Regions from separate parts of the Neptunicella sp. genome, predicted to be linked through region 2. Evidence: predicted binding sites of a transcription regulator. Region 2 holds the regulator's gene; each other region holds the start of a gene.
The links. The regulator LexA, encoded in region 2, represses DNA repair genes until DNA is damaged. The targets are predictions, from matches to a motif close to TACTGTATNNNNATACAGTA.
Positions count from the first base shown of each region.

Region 1 (7,405 bases), on a different contig from region 2:
GGCCTGAAGAAAAGCTAATAACCAAATTGGAATTACACCTTTAGCTATTCCAAACGGTTCACTTTGCCATAGCTCAACAATATCAGACATTTTAACAATTCCACTTTTTCCTGAAATGTATTCCAGCGTTTGTTCAAACAGTTCAAGTAATCGTTCTTGTTCCTGTGAAGGCATGGCAAATTTGTATTTACTCGGATTTTCAGGATCTGGGATGTGGAGACCAAAGTTACTTAGTGCAGAATAGTACAATCCTTTCTCTGCCGGAAAAGTCTTGTCAGGTAGAGCTAAAACAGGCTCATCTGCATTTTCAGACATAGCTCTAAGTAGCTTTTTAAGCGCGGCATTTGCACTGCCGGAGGGCTTATTCTTGTTTATCAATTCATTAATAATAACAGGAGATTTGTTAAATATTTCACCTGCAACTAACGAAGCAATTGATGAAAGGGGCTGCCGATTTAACTCATTATCAAGATAGTTCCAAACTGCATTTGAAAAGGCTCTATCTAATTCATGAGAAAGTTGTTGTTTAAAAGAAATAATCCGAGAATCCAGTTCTTTAAGAGCGATTTTATCTCTTACAATCGCAGCTTCTTCCTTCTTTGCTTTTTCCAAAGCAATAAGTTCAATAGATATATCCTTTAATCTATTAATTGTTGAGGACTTTCCAACAACGACACATTTATTTGAGCTAGTTGCATTGACTAAGTCTTTATAAGCCTTCTCACTAACTGCTAACACAAAGTTTAGAAATACTTTTCCATGCTTAGGTTTCAAATTGATAGACGTAAGTAACTTATTATCTACTTTATTAATTAGCAATTTGTTAGCCCATCTCATTGTTCCTGCTTTGTGATAATGAGACGTTGCTAGTACGCTATCAGTTAAGTCGCAAACAGTAGTCCAATCAATACCAGATTCAAGTTTTTCTTTTTGTTGCTTAATCAAGGTATTGATATCGATATCGCTACCTTCGAATATGAAGTAACCGTTGTGAGCTGGACGAAATATAATAACTGTCCACGATTCAAGATCTTTTATGGCTTTGGTAACATCACCTTTTTTAAAGCCTTTCTGTTCAAAATAGTTTTCTAAAAAGTCTTTGGTTGAATGGAAGTGTTGATTGAAACCAAATAATGTAAGTAACGCAACAACTCTAGCAATAGAAGCGTGTAATTCATTACCTTTCTTCATTGCTCGGTGCACTGCATCACAACTTTCTAACCAAGCTTTACTATCAGAAGATGTTACGATTATGTGATACAGATTGTGGTGTAAATATTCCCATAAGTTATCTAATGTATAGAGCTGATAATCAGGTGCAATAGGCAGATCACCTTCACACTCATCTATATAGAACTCAGAAAGAAATTCTCTAAATCCGTATTTTTCATGTGAAGCCAAAAAGCCAAATAAACTTCGCTCATTCTGTGAAAATCTGCGTTTAGATATAGGCCCTAAAAGTAGGCTAACTAAAGGATCTAAAGGTAGGGTTTTGAATAAATCTGAAGTATTTCTAGTCTTGCTTTTAAAAGACTCATCTACTATTTCAACTAACTCCTTATTCTCTCTAGTTAACTCCTCAACTAGCGGTTTAGAAGATTTACTAATTGCATCTCCTAATAAGAATAAGGATTCATCTACAGATGGGTTGTAACCTAAATCCCTATATCTACCTTGTACTTTTGCCCAATCCTCTTGAAGTTTAGATTCCTTATTTTTCGCGTATTCGGTAAATGACTGATGTAAAAAACCAATAATAACAATGTTGTTATTAGATTGTTGAGCAATGTCTGCTAAGAGTTGAAATATGTACAAATCTTTATTATTACTGGCGCAGAAGTCTAAGGCTTTACCCATTTCATCTAATAGGACTAAAACACCATCTTCTTTGATTTTATTTGAGTTTAAAAATTTCTTTATTAGCTCTAGGCACTCAACATCAGAGTAACTTTGTACGTCTTCTTTTTTTAATTTCATATTTAGTGACGTAGCTATTGTGAGCAGTATTGAATGTGCAGGAGATTCCATTGCACAAACATGTTTTATAGTTTTCCAACCTTTACTGATTTTGAAACGATTCGGAAAGTCTGATTTCAGCCCTTCAGCTATATCAAGAGAGTCTTCTGCATAATCTCTCTCATCTTTATTTGTAGACAATAATAAAGATAAAAATAATGCTACAGTAGATTTTCCTGACCCATACGGCCCTGTAATAGTATAAGCTCTTTGCTCACTCCCTTCGTAGTCTCTACTAATAGTTTCGAGAACATTAATAGCCGTTCCATGGAGTATAAAGTTATCTATAAATAGTTTGCTGTCCTCTAAATGTCCATCGATTCGAGTAGAACTTTTATATTTTTGTTTTACGTCTACTAATAGATTACTCATTGCTAGACCCTTTGTAATAGCTGTCTAAGACTTGTTGTTCTTGACCTAAATAGCTTTCATCGACTGATACCTGCCTAAGACCCATTGAGTCAATCCAAGATATTTGTCCATTTGAGAAGTTTTGTGCTGTGTCCAATTGTTCGCCAAGTCCTTGTTCAGAAAGTCTGAAAATTCTGCCGGGGGATAATGGATCTAGAAGCAAGGATTTAAAGTTAACCTTTGAAACTTTAGATACTTTAGCTTCTTTCTGCACAAACTTAAGTAGAGCATAAATAAAAATTTGAACAGGCAGATCCGACTTACTATTCAGGCTACTTAAGTAGTAATTCTTGCCGCTTTCTTGAATGAGAGATAGCTCTGTCAAAGGCGAGTTAAACTGCTCTTCATCTCCCACTTTAGTAACGTGTTTTTTACTGTATGAATTTAGAAAGGTATCAATATCTTTTTGAATCGTAGATTCATTTATTGAGGCATCACCTGAAGATAGCTTTGATGAATCATCAGAAATATGAGCCAACAACACTTGCTTTTCGAAGTACTCCCCGTTAAAAATATTAAAGAAATACCTATAAGCAGTCATTTCGTCTTCATTAAAACATAGCCAAAAATGAATAAGCCAAATTGAGCCTAAATGCTCCAGATATGGATCTTTTCCTGATAGTTCGTTGAAGAGGTAGTTACCATTTGAAGATGTAAAATAATCTATATTTGATTGTTTTCTTTTACTGTCAAGCAATCCAGCAGACTCTGCCCAATAACGAATTGCATTGACCATGTTTTTACCAACGCCAAGTTTTATAATTGCCTGTTGAGTCTCTTCTTCTTTGCTTGTTTGTAGTTTTCCATTTGAATTCAAATGGTTAACAGCTTTATATAGCCATCCATATCTAAGAGGAAACGTATCATGTCCCGAAAACTTAGCTCTCATTCCTGTTATTACCTCACCCTATAGCTTCGTCTGGAGAAAACCTCCAGAGGTTCATGTTATATGTTTTGCCGTGTAGAATAAAGAGATAAACGATTAGTAATCTGTTTATATATACAGTCATGCGGGGCTGTAAAAAATTAAATATATCAACCATTTATATAAAAATTGAAATTGATATCCATGGATAATGATTATAAAGTTTAATGTAATCAAACAGCCATCATTCTTCGAGGGAAAACACATTTGAGTGCAGGGAGCCGTTCACAGGGATTAAAAGCATTAGAATTAAAACACGTATATAGAACTGGTGATGATGATTTATTTCATGATTTTTATAGATGTGTTTTATCAGAAGCTGTCAGGTATGACAGAGCAGTTGGTTTTTTTTCCTCTTCAATATTAGCCGCAAACCTAGGCGGACTAGGTTCTTTAATTAAATCAAATGGATTAATGCGCCTAATCATAGGGCATCCCTTAGCAAGAGATGAGTTTGAAGCAATCCGCTACGCTGTTACCTCACCTACTGAACTTTCACAACAATACACTAATACCTTATTAGATTGGATTCAGGCTGAAAAAAACGTTACCTCAAAAAGACTCGAACTTTTAGCTATATTAATTGCTTCAGGCAGATTGGAAATTAAATTCGCGTTCAGAAAGGCTGGCATGTATCACGAAAAAATCGGCATCATTCATGATAATCAAGGAGATGTGGTTGTTTTTCAAGGTTCTGCAAATGAAACTCCCTCTGGTATGTTTGAACATTTAAACGCTGAATCAATAAGTGTATATAAAAGCTGGGAGCCTGAACTATACAATGCCTATGGAGATACCTACTATCAAGGATTTGAAAGACTATGGAATGGTGAGCAGAAAAATACTTTCGTTGTAGATATAGGATCAGAATTTTACTCTGAAGTTTCAAAGTACGTTGAAAACTCACCTCATTTACAAAAGTTATCGCTGTTAGATATTGATGGTATAGAAGAGCAAATATCTCAATATGAATTAGAGCAATCCAATATTACTTCCAAGATTGAACCTCATGTTCCAGAATTCTTAAATGGACATAAGTTTAATATTAAAGAACATCAAAGGCATGCGTTGAAAAAGTGGAGAGCTAATGAATACAAAGGAATACTTAAATTAGCTACTGGTTCTGGCAAGACTATCACTTCTATATATGGTGCAGTGAAAGTTTACGAATCGCTCAAACAGCAAAATAGAGGCTTGTGTTTGGTAATTGCCGTTCCATATATAGAGCTAGCTAGCCAATGGGTTGAGAACTTACTGGACTTTGGAATTAGCTCTCACAAATGTTACAACAACAAAAAGAGCTGGCTGCCAAATCTTCAAGAATCTATTGCAACTTTCAACGCAGGTCTAAAAGATTTCATTAGTATAGTAGTAGTTAATAGAACTTTAGTCTCAAATCATTTTCAACAAATATTATCCACAATTAACCCAAAAAGTATGATGTTTGTTGGTGACGAATGCCACAACCACGGTTCAAATAATATAAATAAACTGTTGCCTAGTGTTGACTTTCGAATGGGCTTGTCTGCTACTCCTTTTCGGAGTGATGACGATGAAATTGACTCAATGTTCCCGAACATTTCAAAAGAAAATTTAGTTTCTTATTATGGAGATGTTGTAGCAGAGTACGGACTTGGCGATGCAATTCATGACGAAATATTAACCCCTTATGATTACCATTTGGTTCCAGTATATCTAAACGATGAAGAGCAGAGATCTTTTGAAGAGTTATCGGAAAAAATCTCTTCTATTATCACTAAATCTGGTGGCCATCTAAGTAAAGATGACAAAGAAAAGTTAACAATTTTTTGTGGCCAACGGAGTAGACTGCTCGGCTCAGCTTCTGACAAGTTAACAAAGTTGGGTGAACTAAGCTCAAAGATTCCAGAGTCAATGAGAAACTTAACTTTATTTTATGCAGGTGAAGGTAAGCCTTTTCAACCAGACGAAAATTCCCATGATTGTAAGGTTATAGATCAAGTTTCTGATGTTCTGTATAAGAACGGATGGAAAACTTCTCAATTTACTAGCGCAATAAATAGTACTGAACGTAAAAGGGTAATGGAAGCATTTAAAGATAAAGCCATTAACGCTTTAGTTGCTATGAAAGTTTTAGATGAAGGTATTGATGTTCCCGCATGTCAAACAGCTGTAATACTTTCTAGCACAAGAAACCCTAGGCAATATGTTCAGCGTAGAGGTAGGGTTTTAAGACGATTCCCCAACAAAAGAAAAGCCATTATCTACGATTTTATGGTATTGCCGAATTCTGACTTTGAACAACCAGCTTCAAAAAAACTAATATATGCGGAAATGGAAAGAGTGAATGATTTTCTACTTTTAGCTGACAATAAGCTGCAAGTAGAGAAGCAATTAGAACAACTAGGACTGTATTATGACATCTAAATCTGAATTAAAAAGAATGTTTCAGGAAGCTGCTAAGGAAGTAGAGAAACCCACACCTTTAAAGGAACTAACTTCATCAATTATAAATGTTGAAAGAAAGCATGTTTATGGAGAAGCAAGCTCAAATAATCGACTTCGGTTGATACGCGAACTTATAGAAAATGCTAGGAAAAAAGGTGATATATGTTAATCAATAAAATTGTACTAACCAATTTCCGGCAATTCTATGGTGAGCAAACAATTCATTTTTCTACTGACGAAGATAAAAATGTCACTCTCATTCACGCTGAGAATGGTGTTGGCAAGACGGCCCTGTTAAACGCAATTCTATGGTGTTTTTTTAAGACATTTACCCCTAACTTTAAAGACCCAAGTAGCTTAATAAATAATGCTGCTAAAGCCGAAGAAAAAAGAAACTACAAAGTTGAAATTGAGTTTGAAGAAGATGGAAGACGCTACTCCGTACAAAGAGCTTACGGCCCGGTAACGCAGGATACCTTTAGGGTATTTATGGTCGAAGGTGGTGATTTCAAAGAGGTTCCTAATCCAGACTTATTCATAAACTCAGTGATACCTAAAGATATGGCTAACTATTTCTTTTTCCAAGGAGAAGGTGTTGGTTCATTTACTAGTAAACATGGTGGTAAACAAATAAAAGAAGCCATTCAAAAGATACTTGGATTCACCGTAGCAAAGAACGCGCTAGAGGATGTTCAAAAAATTAAGAAAGAGTATAGCAAATCTCTTCAAAGAGCTGATAAGGATGGTGAAATATCAAAAATTCAAAGAGATATTGACCGGCTTCAATCTGAGTTAAAGGAAGATAATAAGAGACTCGAAGAAAAGAAAGAATCTGTCGAACGTTATACTTCAGACATTCAAAAAATTGATGCTCAGCTAGCCTCTTGTAATAGTTCGTTCATTAAAGCAAAGCATAGAGAAAGAGCTGAGGCAGAACGAGATCTAAAAGAAGCACAAAATAATCTTTCTAGATTCGAAAATAACCGAGTTACTTTGATCAAAAAATATGCAGCCAATGTGTTTGCTCATGAAATATCTTTTGAGGTTTTAGACTTTATCGATGACGCAGAGTTTAGATCAACTATACCTTCTCCGTATAACGAAAATCTCGTATATAAAATATTAGAAGAAACACAGTGCATTTGTGGAGCGGATATTTCTGTTGGAAGTGAAGCATATAACCGAATTCAAGACTTATTAAAGTCAGCGTCAGACCCACAGCAAGAAAGCAGAGTAACGAAGGCTCAAGCTGAGTTGCGAAGTATTAAGAAAATTTCTTCACAAGCAAAGGACGAATTTGAGTTTAACTTGAAAGGCATTGATTCTAGCAGGGGCGATGTCAGCAAGTTTGAAGAAAGATTGAAAAATATTTCCATTGAAATTCAAGGTGCAAAAGATATTGCAGATATCCAAGAACTTGAAAAAAGAAGAAGTCAATTTCAAATGCGCTTAGGGGATGACAACCGCGCTATAGGTAGTTTAGAAAGAAAAGTGAAAGATAATGCATCTTTACTTGAGAAGAAGAGAAGTGAAATCTTAAGGCTTAAATCTAGCTCTTCGGAAGTTAATAAATATCGAGAATTAGAGGATATTGCTCAAAAAGTTCAATCCACAATCGAGAGTACA
Region 1 covers NZ_JBLWWF010000008.1:52,999-60,403, forward strand. The annotation lists gene ACTD55_RS08445 (hypothetical protein) at 1-2,388, opposite strand, end outside; gene ACTD55_RS08450 (DUF4007 family protein) at 2,381-3,316, opposite strand; gene ACTD55_RS08455 (DEAD/DEAH box helicase family protein) at 3,560-5,758, shown strand; gene ACTD55_RS08460 (hypothetical protein) at 5,748-5,948, shown strand; gene ACTD55_RS08465 (AAA family ATPase) at 5,942-7,405, shown strand, end outside.
Region 1: ACTD55_RS08450 (DUF4007 family protein) is a predicted target of LexA. The motif match lies at 3,416-3,435, and genes of this name have one in related genera.

Region 2 (7,405 bases):
CGGATAGTTAAGTGTAAAAATAGGCTGCACCGGTTCCTCACTAGCCACTCCGGCGCCGCAAAATAACCCACACATCAGGCACAGGAGCCACTTCCACGCTTTGGCATTGCCAAACAGCTTAAGTTTTGCACCTGTTAAATTCGTTACTAACAACCCAACCTCTGGCTGAAAACAAAATTTCGTAACCATGTTAATACGCTTTGTAAAAAAGGTAGTCAACTACATTTGGCCGATGCTAGTGCATGAAAAAATGATTATTTACATTAAATTCAATTAGTTATTAAATAGCCAAGATAACTAACCAAGCTTGATACTTTGGGCTACATCCGCAACTAACCAGCCACTTAGCTCATTCAACAACCAATGACTTTGCTCAGTATGCGTGAGCATCCCTTCCTCGTCATTGTGCAGTAATTTCATCTCTCGCATGGCGTTAATTAACGCGCTAATCACATTCTTATCGTAAAACTCGGGGGCGGTTATACCATGCAATGTTGCTAATCTTTCGGCAAAACGGATACTTTGCTTTTCTAATTCCGAACGACTGAGCTTGTCTCCTGTTTCGGCCAGCGTTAATACGATGGCATAACGCTGCAACGTTTCTTGAATACAACGATTAAGCATCATTAATGAAAAATATTGCGAACTGGAACGAGCGGCTGGCAATATAGTTTCTTCATCTTGCTGCAAAAGACCCGTTACTCGCATGGACTCAATCATATCGACACATAGTTGTTGAGCTTGCGATGCATCCAAATACATGAACAGCTCTTTTTTCAGTAAGGGAAACAATAAAGCTACCCGGTCGATAATCTGCTGTTTCTGCATCCCGTTATTAGCAATCACCATCGCAGCAATCAAACCGGGGATCACGAATAAGTGCAAAATATTGTTTCGGTAATACGTCATCGCTATCGCGGCGGGCTCGTTCAACGAAATAATCCGTCCAAAGCTATCGTCCTGGACTGTGAATTTATCCAAGCTGAGTGTTTGTTCCAACAATGAATGGGCGGAATTTTCAGGCAGGGTAACCAGTTGGCTATAGGGAGCTTGTTGCAGTAGTTGTAGATAATCCCCAAGACATTGGTGTAATTCAGACTCGGTCAAAGCATGTTTATCCGCCGCCAATAGACACAATGAGATTAAATTCATGCCATTAACCGCGGTTGCCTGATTAATTCGTTGCATCACATCAGTAGCCAATTTATTGACCATCGGTGTCAGCCAAGTCGGTTTTTTATCTGGATTCTGTAAAACTTCATCACGCCAGTCTGGCTGACATTTATCCATAAACTGCCCCAAATTAATTGGCTCACCAAAATTCAGGTACCCCGTGCCATAATTTTTCAATTTGCGAATCGCTGAAAAAATTTGCCAAAAAGATTCTTTCTTTTTGTCTTTGCCACGTAATTCCTTTAAGTAACTGGCCACTTCCATAACGTGCTCATAACCAATGTACACCGGCACCAAGCTAATAGGTCGCTTCAGTCCTTTAAACATACTTTGTACTGTCATGGCTAGCATACCGGTTTTAGGCGGTAATAAACGCCCGGTGCGACTGCGCCCTCCTTCAGGATAATATTTTACCGAATAACCACGATTAAATAGCTGTTCCAGATATTCGCGAAACACTGCAGTATATAGCTTATTACCGGCAAAACTGCGGCGAATAAAAAATGCACCGGCCCGTCTGAAAATAGGTCCTGCTGGCCAGAAATTGAGATTTATCCCCGCCGCAATATGCGGGATCATTAGTCCTTCATGATAAATGACATAAGTTAATAACAGATAATCCATATGACTACGGTGACAGGGAACATAAATAATTTCGTGACCACTTTGTGCCAACTGGCGGACTTTTTCTGCATGTCTGATTTCCAACCCGTTATAAACTTTATTCCATAACTTGGTCAGCATTTTTTCGGCTATCCGAATCAACCCTTCACGATAATCACCGGCAATCTCATTGGCATAATCCTGGGCGCGTTTTTTGGCTTTTTCTGGACTAATCTTCTTACTGTGCTGTTCATCAGCAATGGCTTCTTGTACTGACTCTGATGCCAGTACACCTTGAATTATTTGTTCCCGAGCCATTTGTCTTGGGCCGGTAACAGCCTGACGACGACGCTGGAAATGCGTACGCGCCACCCGAATCAATTTATGTGCGATTTGTTCATCAGAGCCATGCTCGTTTGCCATGTATTGTGACGATACGGCTTTACTAAAATAAACCAAATTATCCCGTCCCAAAAACAGCACTATAAAAATCTTACGTAACCAATTTGGTGATGCCTTATTAGCAATTAATGCCCGCCAACTGGCGTCGGTTTTACCGGGTGCTCGACCCCAAAAAGTTGATACTGGGACTATTTGCAAATCAAGTTCTGCATTTAAGTGATGCTGTTCAAATAACAATTTGAAGGTATGAGCAATATCACTGGCCGTTGCTTTATCAGTAAATACTGATTGAGGTCGTTCTAAAAAAAGACAACGAGAAATTGTATGTGGTCCTACCGTAATCGTCCCATCCGGATCGACAAGGCCTACCTTTTTAACCGCATTTTTTAATGCCAGGCGATCGGTAACCGATTCGGTTTTAAGTAAATATAAAATCGGCTTTTGTGGATCAATTCCTAATTCTTGCTGAACATCTGCCGGAACTACTTTGGTACGAATAAGCAGCTTTGCCGGGATAGAAATGATTGCTGAAAACAACTGTTGCAACCAAGCCATAACCAATAAACTCCATTAAATAATTGCGCCATAGAATAGCATGGCAAGGCATGAAAAATCTGAAGATTAATCGACAATCAACAGTCATTATAACGTTATATTGTGTAAATAAGTGGATACGCTATGATGGCACTATTCTATTTACCGTCATAATAGCATTGGCAAACATGTTGAAAAAATCGATTCTGTTGTTGTCTTTATGCTGGATGAATTCAGTTTTCGCGTTACCGACGCTATCTGTTGTTACTGAAGTATCGCCCCCCCATCAAACACTGATCGATGGAGAAGTTGCCGGAATTAGCACCGAATTAGTTCGACTAATCCTCGACGATGCGGGTTTCGAAGCCAATATTAACGTGTATCCTTGGGCTCGTGCCTATCATATTGCTGACTCACAGCCTAATACACTAATTTATAATATGGCTCGTACTCCAAAGCGCGAACACCATTTCCACTGGATTGGATTCGTCGCCAGTTATCAATTGGGTTTTGTATCACTTTCAAGACCAAGTCAAGTGATTAAAATTGGCTCTTTAGATGATGCAAAGCAATATGTGACAGCAGTGCAGCGTGGTGATTTTTCTACTGAATGGCTGATACAACAGGGGTTTAAACCGGATACTAATCTGATTATCACTCCCAGCATCGCTGAATCATGGCAACTATTACAAAAAGGTAAAGTGGATTTAGTGATTGATGATATCGAGTCGGTCAATGCGATGTTTCATGAACATGCTGATACACCACCTTCAATCACCTTGCAGTACATTATTCCCGAATTAAAACAACAAACTTGGCTTGCTGCTAATATTGATACTCCATTAGCCACTATCGATAAGTTGATTGCTGCCCATAAAAAGGTGAGTAAAACCGAGTTATACCGCCACGTTATGCGTTATACAACCGACTAGGTCATCACACCGGCACACAAGCCACTTTTTCAGACTCACATAAATTGGTATTAATGTAATACTCAAATTTAGTTGTGATTTAAATATAACGGGATATACTGTTTGAAACTGTATAGAAAAACAGGCTGTTTATGCGTCCACTAACTCCCAGACAACAAGAAATTTTGCAACTGATTAAAGACACGCTGGCAGAAACTGGCATGCCGCCCACACGTGCCGAGATTGCTCGACAACTTGGTTTTAAATCGGCTAATGCTGCAGAAGAGCATCTTAAAGCGCTCGCCAAAAAAGGCGTGATTGAGATTCTACCGGGAACATCACGAGGAATTAGAGTTCAATATAGCGAAGAAGAACTACTTGAAGAACAAGGGCTTCCTCTAGTTGGACGAGTCGCAGCGGGAGAGCCTATTCTCGCTCACGAACATGTTGAAACCCATTACAAAATCGATCCCGCTATGTTTCACCCGAGTGCCGACTTTTTATTACGGGTAAGCGGTATGAGTATGAAAGACATTGGCATTATGGACGGTGATTTATTAGCGGTACACCGCACTAAAGATATTCGTAATGGTCAGGTTGTGGTGGCCAGGGTGGATGAAGATGTCACCGTAAAACGTTTTGAGCGCAAAGGTAGTCAAGTTTTATTACATGCTGAGAATGAGGAGTTTTCTCCAATCAAGGTCGACCTTTCCGTACAACCTTTCGATATTGAAGGCATTGCCGTAGGAGTCATACGCAATACTGACTGGATGTAATCCCACTGCTCAATTTTTATTCCTTCCAAAATTCTTCAAGCTAACTTTGTTTTAACTCTCAACAGGTTAGCTTTTTTGTGTTATTACTAACACTTGTTCAAAAATCAATCAGTTAGTTGTAAATTATGCATAAAAAGGTGGACGCCAACCGCCTTATTGAGTAATTCTTGTACTCTTATTTACATATGCATAACAAAAAAGTGGAATATCACTTACAAAAGTGAAGTTTCATCATGTCGATATGACAAATTAGTGTGCGGTTTGTCGATCGATGATTTCTACCTAACGAGGAGATGTCACGTGAACAGAGGTGTTTTCAGAGGGGCGATGGCCTTAATTGCCTTATTGTCTACATCTGCGCTGGCTAATGATATGCGGTTAAACCTGACCAAAGGGGTTTCCGATATTAGTGCGCAGGTTTACGATTTACATATGACCATTTTTATTATCTGTGTGGTTATTGGTGTTGTGGTCTTCGGCGCCATGTTTTATTCCATGGTCATGCATCGTAAATCTCGAGGGGTTAAGCCCGCCAACTTTCATGAAAGTACCAAAGTGGAGATTGTTTGGACCATCATTCCATTTATTATCTTAATTGGTATTGCCATCCCAGCCGCTAAAACACTCGTTGCCATGGAAGATCCCAGCGATCCTGACGTCACAGTGCTTATTACTGGCTCTCAGTGGAAATGGCACTACAAATATATGGATAGTGATGTGGAGTACTATTCCGTCTTAGCTACCCAGCAAGATCAAATCCATAATAAGTTGGAAAAAGGTGATAACTACCTGTTAGAAGTCGATCGCCCTCTAGTCGTACCAACCAATAAAAAAGTCCGTTTTTTAATTACCTCTGATGATGTTATCCACGCCTGGTGGATGCCAGCATTTGCGATTAAAAAAGATGCCAATCCGGGCTTCATTAACGAAGCATGGACCCGAGTTAACGAGCCCGGCATATATCGTGGCCAATGTGCCGAACTGTGTGGAAAAGATCATGGTTTTATGCCCATCGTCGTAATTGCCAAAGAGCCAGCAGAATATCAAGCCTGGATTGATGAACAAGCCGCTATCCAACGCAAAGCCAAAGAAGAAGAGCAAAAATTACTGGCAATGAATATGGAAATGGATGAACTAATGACGTTAGGTGAAAAAGTGTATCTATCTACCTGTGCTGCTTGCCACCAAGGTAATGGTGAAGGCTTGCCGGGTATTTTCCCTGCCTTAAAAGGCAGTCCTATCGCCACCGGTAACATGTCCAAGCACATAGAAACGGTCGTAAATGGTGTTAGTGGTACCGCGATGCAGGCATTTGGCAAACAGCTTAGTCTCAAAGAATTAGCCGCTGTCATTACCTTTGAACGTAATGCTTGGGGCAATAGCACTGGTGACACAGTACAAGCCAAAGATGTTAATGCCGTAATTAAAGGCCAATAGGAGAAAGATCATGAGTAGCGTAGCCGACGATTTGCAACACGACGAACATCATGAACATCATGCTCCCAGCGGCATTAAGCGCTGGTTGTATACTACTAATCATAAAGATATAGGTACATTATATTTATGGTTCGCCTTTATTATGTTTTTAACTGGCGGTGCCATGGCGATGGTAATCAGAGCCGAATTATTCGAGCCCGGATTGCAGATTGTTGAGCCAAATTTCTTTAATCAGATGACGACCGTACATGGTCTGATTATGGTGTTTGGTGCCGTCATGCCAGCCTTTACCGGTCTGGCAAACTGGATGGTACCATTAATGATTGGCGCGCCGGATATGGCGTTACCCCGGATGAATAACTGGAGTTTCTGGATCCTGCCTTTTGCCTTTATCATCCTGCTATCGTCACTGTTTATGGAAGGTGGTGGTCCTAACTTTGGTTGGACATTCTATGCACCGCTTTCAACCACTTATAGTAATGACAGTACCGCCTTGTTTGTATTTTCAGTGCATATCATGGGGGCTTCTTCGATTATGGGAGCGATTAATGTCATCGTAACCATATTTAATATGCGTGCTCCCGGCATGACCTATATGAAGATGCCAATGTTTGTGTGGACCTGGTTAATAACAGCCTTCCTGTTAATTGCAGTTATGCCGGTGTTAGCGGGTGCGGTCACCATGGTATTAACTGATAAATTCTTTGGTACAAGCTTCTTTAATGCCGCTGGAGGCGGTGATCCGGTGATGTTCCAGCATATTTTCTGGTTCTTCGGTCATCCTGAAGTGTACATCATGATTTTGCCAGCCTTCGGCATCATCTCACAAATAATCCCAACGTTTTCCCGTAAACCCTTGTTTGGTTATGCTTCAATGGTCTACGCAACCGCGTCTATCGCGTTATTATCCTTCATCGTATGGGCACACCATATGTTTACCACCGGTATGCCGCTTTTTGCGGAGCTATTCTTTATGACTGCAACGATGCTAATTTCGGTCCCAACCGGGGTAAAAGTATTTAACTGGGTTGCCACCATGTGGCGCGGATCGTTAACCTTTGAAGTCCCCATGTTATTCGCACTGGCGTTTATTGTGTTGTTTACCATCGGTGGATTTTCAGGATTAATGTTGGCGCTTACGCCAGTGGATTTCCAATATCACGATACCTACTTTGTAGTTGCCCATTTCCATTATGTGCTGGTTACCGGTGCGATCTTTTCAATTATGGCAGCCGCCTACTACTGGCTACCCAAATGGACTGGCCGGATGTACGACGTCAAGCTGGCTAAATGGCATTTTTGGTGTTCTTTAATTTCAGTTAACTTACTGTTCTTCCCAATGCATTTTGTTGGACTGGCCGGAATGCCAAGACGTATTCCAGACTATTCTCTGCAGTTTGCCGATTTTAATAAATGGATCAGTATTGGTGGCTTTGCATTTGGCCTGTCTCAACTGATTTTCCTGACCCTACTGATTAAAGCCTGTAAAAAACAAGGCGAACCTGTATCAGATCAAGTATGGGAAGGTGCAGAAGGGCTAGAGTGGGAAATTCCATCTCCTGCCCCTTA
Region 2 covers NZ_JBLWWF010000025.1:23,865-31,269, forward strand. The annotation lists gene ACTD55_RS17000 (substrate-binding periplasmic protein) at 1-48, opposite strand, end outside; gene plsB (glycerol-3-phosphate 1-O-acyltransferase PlsB) at 298-2,733, opposite strand; gene ACTD55_RS17010 (substrate-binding periplasmic protein) at 2,901-3,644, shown strand; gene lexA (transcriptional repressor LexA) at 3,776-4,399, shown strand; gene coxB (cytochrome c oxidase subunit II) at 4,727-5,836, shown strand; gene ctaD (cytochrome c oxidase subunit I) at 5,847-7,405, shown strand, end outside.

Region 3 (7,405 bases), on a different contig from region 2:
TTCATTATTGGCTTGCAATGTGTATTCCGGGGTGGTCGTTGCTCAGGAAAGCGAAGATAAAATAATTGAAGAAGTGGTCGCCACTGCGACTCGTCTAAAGGGTAGTGCGGCAGCGGTAATGCAAGAGCGTCAAAATCAGGCCTTTGTTGCTGATATTATGGGCGCGGATCAGATTTCCCGTACCGGTGATAGTGATGCGGCGTCAGCATTGCGACGGGTAACCGGTTTAACCTTGGTCGATGGCAAGTTTATTTATGTGCGTGGTCTTGGGGAACGTTATTCCAGTACTCAACTTAACGGGATGGCAGTACCTAGTCCCGATCCCACTCGTTCGGTAGTGCCGTTGGATTTATTTCCATCCGACATAATCGAAAGTTTAAATGTACAAAAGTCTTTTTCTCCTGACATGCCGGCTCACTTTGGTGGCGGTAATGTGGATATACGTACCAAATCGATTCCGTCTGAATTTGTGTTTAAGTTAAGCGGTAGTGTGGGTTCCAATACTAATAATAGTGATGACGGTTATTTTTATGCGGGCGGCAGTGACGATTGGACGGGACGTGATGATGGTACCAGAGCGCTTTCGTCGTTGTTTATTGATGCGTTCAATGCCAACCAGTCTGCGGGTATCGAAGGGTCGACTCAAAATCCATTAACCCTGGAGCAACGTAAAGCCTTAATTCAGTCAATGAACTGGGATATTGGACCGGATAAAAAATCGGTGGATCCTGATGTGGGGCTAGGTTTTACACTAGGTGATGTATATCAGTTAGGGCAGGGCAAGTTAGGCTTTTTATCTGCGATTTCTTATGACAATAAATGGACAGTGTCACAAGAATCAAATGGTACGAATCTGGGAACAACCGGTTGTGATGAAGCGGGAATTAAATGTTTTGCCCAACAATATTCCGGTGTCGCTACCGAGCAGAATGTCCGCTGGAGCGGCATGCTGAATGTGGGTTATGAGTACGATCAGAACAACAAAATCGAACTGACCAATATCATTTTGCACGACATGAGTGACAGATTGCGTGATCGTCAATTTATTGATGTGAACGAAACTGAAGCCGGCAAGACAGAATTACGCCGCGTCGATGTATTGTATGAAGAACGTCGCATGACAACCTCACAAGTCAAAGGTACTCATAACTTTCCACAATTATGGAACGCTTATGCCGATTGGTATGTGGGAACGAGTCGGGCTCACCGTGATGCGCCAGGATCACTGGATGTGGTGCTGCAACAAAATTTGATTGATGGTGTGTTTCAATCGGAACAGTTGCAAGATGTAGCGGCGACTAACGTCACCCGTGAATACCAGACTTTACGCGATGAATCGAATACCTGGGGCTGGAATGCCGGTATTCCATTTATGGGTAAGGATTGGGATTTTGAAATCAAGGTCGGTGCCGATTTTTATGAAAAGGCCCGTACCGCAGATAACATTAAAATCGGTGTGCCCCATCGCTCAATTAGTGATGAAGATACCTTTGGTTCACGTATTGACGAGATTTTCTCTGATGCCCATCTGCAAAGCGATGATTTCTACAATAGCGTAACCGGCGCAGGGATTTTTGACGATAACACCACCGGGGGCGACAAGTACGCCGCTGCCACTAAACTGGATGCGTACTACTTGCTATTGGATGCCACAATTGCCAAAGATTGGCGAGTTAGTGGTGGGGTTCGTTGGGAAGATTTCCGCCAGTTATCCGTGCCATACCAACCGCATTCACCCCTATTTGATGTGGATGGTCAAGACTTACGTGATTTGGCATTTCAGGAAAATGATTTATTCCCGTCACTGGCATTAACCTATCAGCTAGATGACGAGATGCAGGTGCGTTTAAACCTCAGTCAAACCACCATTCGTCCGGATATGCGCGATATTAGCTCCTCATTCTTTATTGATCCGTTAACCGAATTCCTGGTACGGGGTTCACCCAGTTTACAAAGCGCTAAGCTGGATAATGTGGATTTACGTTGGGAATGGTACATGGCTGACGGCAATAACCTGTCGGTGGCGTTGTTTTATAAAGACATTACCAACCCGATAGAAATGGTTGAGCTGGCCAGCGTAGGTGGTGCGGCGCCGTCCTTGTTAACAGCCAATGCTGAGCAAGGTCAGTTGCAAGGCATGGAAGTGGAGTTTCTGCATGATCTGGCCTTTATGGGCAATGCATTTTCCAATTGGTTTGTGACGGGTAATTTAACCTTGTCCGATTCAGAGGTAACTATCGGTATTGCGGATGACGGAGTTGATTCGTTGTTTGAGCAGCAGCTTAAAGAGGCACTGGATGCCACATCGGTATCGAACATTGTTACCAATAATAAGCGTCGCCTGGTAGGACACTCAAAATGGGTGGCTAACTTGCAGTTTGGATGGGATTCTGACAACGGTGAGCATTCTGCTTCTATCGTGTATAACGCCTTTGGTCCACGGATCATCGTGCCGGGTACCCGTGGTAATGAAGACGCCGAAGAAGAATCATTTAATTCACTGGATGTGGTTTACACCTATTATCCAACCTTCGATACCACCGTAAAATTCAAAGTGCAGAATTTGCTGGGAGAAGACAAGGTTATCTCTCAGGAAGGTCTGGATCTGTGGCGTAAGGAAGTGGGAACCTCGTTTAGCGCTAGCGTATCCTGGGAATTCTAGCCAGATAACCGCAGCTTCAATCTGATCTAAAAGAGCCACATTTGTGGCTCTTTTTAGTTTGGAAACCGATGACTATCAGGCTTTACGTTTATCCAGTTTTACCACCTCGGCAGCATCATTAACCAGTAACGACTGGGCATCAGAGCCTTTTAATATTTTACTGACGGTTTCTTTATTGCGCGACATCAGTATGGTTAATTCTTCCAAAACGGTAGTTTCCAGCGAGATCCCTTTGGCCTGAATGTATTCGGCCAGGTTGTCGGCAACATCAAGCATTTTGTCGTATTTATCTGCTTCTTTTTTATCTGTCGTCACCAATTTTTCCACGCCTTTATGCTCCACTACGTATTTCGTTATGATTGCCATATAAGATTCCTCATTGATGTAAGCAGTGGTTAGGTTATCATGATTACTGTTTATAAATACAGTGTTTATTGGGTGATTGGATTAATAAAAAAGTGCTCCGGAAAGGAGCACAGCGCGATTATCTTTTAAAGTATAAATACAGGCCTACAATCAGACTAACGGCACCGCCTATATACAGTGTCATAACTTTATCGGAACGGGAGCCGCTGAGGGTTTGGGTAATTTCAGATTGAACGGAGTTGTCGATGTCCCAGCCCCAGTAAATTAATCCCACGCCTAAAACCAGTAGTACCAGGCTGATGATATTTTTCATAGTTGTTCCTTTGTTGTTGTGTGATGTGGATTGATTATCGGCGTATAAAGTAGGGTAATGAGATCAGTCCAATGCCGACTAAAATTAGTAGTGTTACGTTAGGCATAAAATAGGGATAAATAAATAGACTGATCCCAACTAATAGAGGAATCGGACGTTTCTGTTTTTTGCCATAGATAAAAAAGCCGATACCAATCCCTCCGAACAGGGTACTCCAAATCAATAATGATGAGTTATCCATAGTTAATCCTGATGTTTAATACAATCGCGACCACTTTGCTTGGCATTATACAGTGCCGCATCGGCTCTAAATAATAATTCATCGAATGAGCGTTCCGCTTTTCTGCACGCAACGCCGAAGCTGCAACTGACTTTTTGCTGGCTCTGTCCAACAGTGACATTGCTAAAGGCACTGCGCAAGCGCTCTGCCACCATTATGGCATTATCGAGGTTGGTGTCAGGAGCAATGACAACAAATTCGTCACCCCCGACTCGGCCAAACATATCAATTTCCCGCAGTACTTTTTTGCCGCTTTCGACAATATTGATAATTGTTTGATCACCCGCTGCATGGCCAAATTTATCGTTAATTGTTTTAAAATTGTCGATGTCGAAGATAATTACGCTAACATCTTCGGCACTGCGTTGTACCCGTTGTAGTTCGCGCTTGGCGCAGTCCATCAGACATCGACGGCTCAAAATACCGGTCAGCGAGTCGGTATTGGCCAGTAGTTTAAAATCTTCTTTTAACTTGATGATTTCGGTAATGTCGGTGGAGATCCCCACAAAGGCATGCACGTCATCTTGCTCATTGTGTTTTAACGGTATTTTAATCGACCAGTAATGTCTAACGGTGCCATCTTCCTCGATAAAATTCTCTTCACCATACATTTTTTCTCCAGATTCAATGACTTGCCGGTCCAATACATCAAAGTTCTCTGCCACTTCAGGGGGCAATATTTCGCGACCATGTTTACCTACAATGTCTTGTTGTGACAAATTGAATAATTGTGCGACATTGGTATTGGCATACAAAAAGCGACACTCATGATCCTTCATATAAATGTACGAATCCGCATTATTTAATACCGTATCAAGTAATAATTTTTGTTCCCGCAGCTTTTTTTCCATTTTGAGCCGCTCGGTAATATCGGTGGAAATTCCGCACATGCCGGTGATGTCACCATGGATATTTTTAAGCGGAGATTTTACGGTCCAATAGGTGCGAACTTCTCCGGTTTTGGCAAAACGACTGGTTTCCTCACATTCGATTTGTTTACCTTGTTCGAGCACTTGTCGATCATTGATTCGTATTTCACTGTTATGGTCAAGATCAAAAAACTCCTCATCACGATGACCGATAATGTCATCCAGAGTGGTGTTGAATAGATCACAGACCATTTTATTCGCATAGGTATAGCGCCCATCACAATCTTTAGTAAAAACGTAGGCACCGACTTGATCGAGGGTGGATTGCAGTTGCAGTAACTGATTACTGATGTCTTCGATGGTTTTATTTACCGACATTCTTACATCCTTAAATATCGTTTTAACTCAATACCATTGAAAAAAGGATTTCAAAAGCTATTGCAATTAATCTGTCGGGTAAAACCTAATCCCGCAGCGTCGCAATAATATGAGTCAATGGGTATGCAATATTTACTATTACCCAGTTTTTTGGGGGAATCAATTTATTTCAGCCGCAGGATTATCCACAATAGGTATAATACCGGTGAATGACACGCCCTAGCTTTTCCGACGTATAAGGACTTTTATGATTATTCAATCCAGTACTCATGACTTAGCCACCCCAAGTGGTGTAATGCGTACCAGTATTTATCGGCCAGTCGCAGCAGGCCGCTATCCGACGGTTATTTTTTATTCAGAAATATTTCAGCAAACAACCCCGATAACCCGAAGTGCGCAGATTATGGCCGGCCATGGTTTTGTGGTGTTAGTGCCAGAAGTGTTTCATGAGCTCAACCCTATAGGGACGGTGCTGGCTTATGATGATGCGGGCAAAGATAAAGGCAATGCGGATAAATTTGCCAAACCGCTGGAGCAGCATGATAGCGATACTCAGGCAATGATTGATTTTGTGCAAGCGCAGTCTTATTGCAATGGCAACGTGGGCAGTATGGGCGTGTGTATCGGGGGGCATTTGGCGTTTCGTGCGGCGCTAAACCCGATGATTAAAGCCGCTTTTTGTTTATATGCGACTGATATTCATTCCAACACCTTGCCATGTGAAGCTGGTAACGATTCCTTATCCCGTTGTGCAGATATTCAGGGCGAGCTGGTGATGATTTTCGGTAAACAGGATCCTCATGTTCCTTCTGAAGGCAGAAAACTCATATACAACAGGTTGGAACAGCAGCAGTTAAATTTCAGTTGGCACGAAGTGAATGCTCAACATGCCTTTATGCGTGACGAAGGCGAGCGTTATGATGCCGCGTTGGCATTGAAAAGCTACGCCATGGCAGTCGAGCTATTCCAGCGTAATTTGCATGGTTAATTAACAATCCTCATTCCTCGCGTTCAAGTTATCATTGACATACGGAAAATCATATATATGATTTTCCGTATGTTTAATTTGAGCAATGACTATGCTTACCCCATTAACCTTTTACAAATGCCTATCGGAAGAAACTCGGCTTAAATCGTTATTGCTGATCTCCGTCAAGCGTGAACTATGTGTTTGTGATTTGATTCAAGCGCTGGGGCTAAGTCAGCCCAAAATATCCCGCCACTTAGCCGAGCTACGAAAATGTGAACTATTGATCGATGAGCGACGCGGCAAATGGGTATATTACCAGCTACATCCGGATTTACCTCAATGGGCTATTCAAGTACTCACTACCACTGCCAATTCGGCTAGTGACTATGTTGAAGTTGAATTAGCCAATTTAACTACTGCAGCCAATAGCTGTCACTAACCTCGTTTATCCTAAGTGAACATTATGAAAATTTTATACATCTGCACTCATAACCGCTGCCGTAGTATTTTATCTGAAGCCATTACCAATCAATGGGGGCAGGGGCGGATTATTGCCAAAAGCGCGGGTAGTCAGCCCGCTGGTGAAGTGCATCCATTGTCGCTCAAGTATTTGCAAGAGGCGGGTATCTCAGTGGATGGACTGCGTAGCCAATCATGGGATGATTTTGCCGACTTTGCCCCGGATATTGTGATTACCCTGTGTGACTCCGCTGCCGGTGAAACCTGTCCCCTATGGTTTGGGGAAAGTGTAAAAGTGCATTGGGGATTGACAGATCCATCCAGGCAGGAGGGAACAGAAGCTGAACTGGCCGATGGATTTAACGCTACGATTGATGAGATCCGCCAGCGGGTATCATCATTAATGGCGCTGGATGTCGATGTGAAAGATAAGTCCGCCTTACTGGCCGCATTACGTCAATTGGGGGCCAAATAATGGGATTATTTGAACGTTATTTGTCTCTGTGGGTAGCACTCAGTATCGCACTTGGGGTGGTATTAGGAGTAGCCAGTCCCAGTACCTTTGAACTGATAGCGCAGTTTGAATATGCTCAGGTTAACTTGTTGGTGGCAGTACTGATTTGGTTGATGATTTATCCGATGATGATCCAAATCGATTTCTCTTCAATCAAGGATGTGGGGCAAAAACCTAAAGGGTTAATGTTAACCCTTGTCATTAATTGGTTAATTAAACCCTTTACTATGGCGGCTTTGGGCTGGCTATTTTTTAAAGTATTTTTTGCCCAATTAGTCGATCCCCAATCGGCCAATGAATATATCGCCGGAATGATTTTACTTGGTGTTGCGCCTTGCACGGCAATGGTGTTTGTGTGGAGCCAAATGACCAAAGGTGATGCGAATTACACTTTGGTGCAGGTGTCGATTAATGACATTATTATGATATTTGCTTTTGCGCCTATTACTGCCTTTTTACTCGGGGTGAGTGATATTCAGGTTCCGTGGCAAACATTACTGATGTCGGTGGTTTTATATGTGTTACTGCCACTGATTGCCGGGGTGATTACTCGGAAAAAATTAAATGCCAATGTTTCACCTCAGGCGATAAATA
Region 3 covers NZ_JBLWWF010000010.1:12,081-19,485, reverse strand. The annotation lists gene ACTD55_RS09630 (TonB-dependent receptor domain-containing protein) at 1-2,662, shown strand, start outside; gene ACTD55_RS09625 (YebG family protein) at 2,738-3,028, opposite strand; gene ACTD55_RS09620 (DUF3185 family protein) at 3,147-3,341, opposite strand; gene ACTD55_RS09615 (hypothetical protein) at 3,376-3,582, opposite strand; gene ACTD55_RS09610 (sensor domain-containing diguanylate cyclase) at 3,585-4,868, opposite strand; gene ACTD55_RS09605 (dienelactone hydrolase family protein) at 5,116-5,856, shown strand; gene ACTD55_RS09600 (metalloregulator ArsR/SmtB family transcription factor) at 5,948-6,277, shown strand; gene ACTD55_RS09595 (arsenate reductase ArsC) at 6,302-6,772, shown strand; gene arsB (ACR3 family arsenite efflux transporter) at 6,772-7,405, shown strand, end outside.
Region 3: ACTD55_RS09625 (YebG family protein) is a predicted target of LexA. The motif match lies at 3,073-3,092, and genes of this name have one in related genera.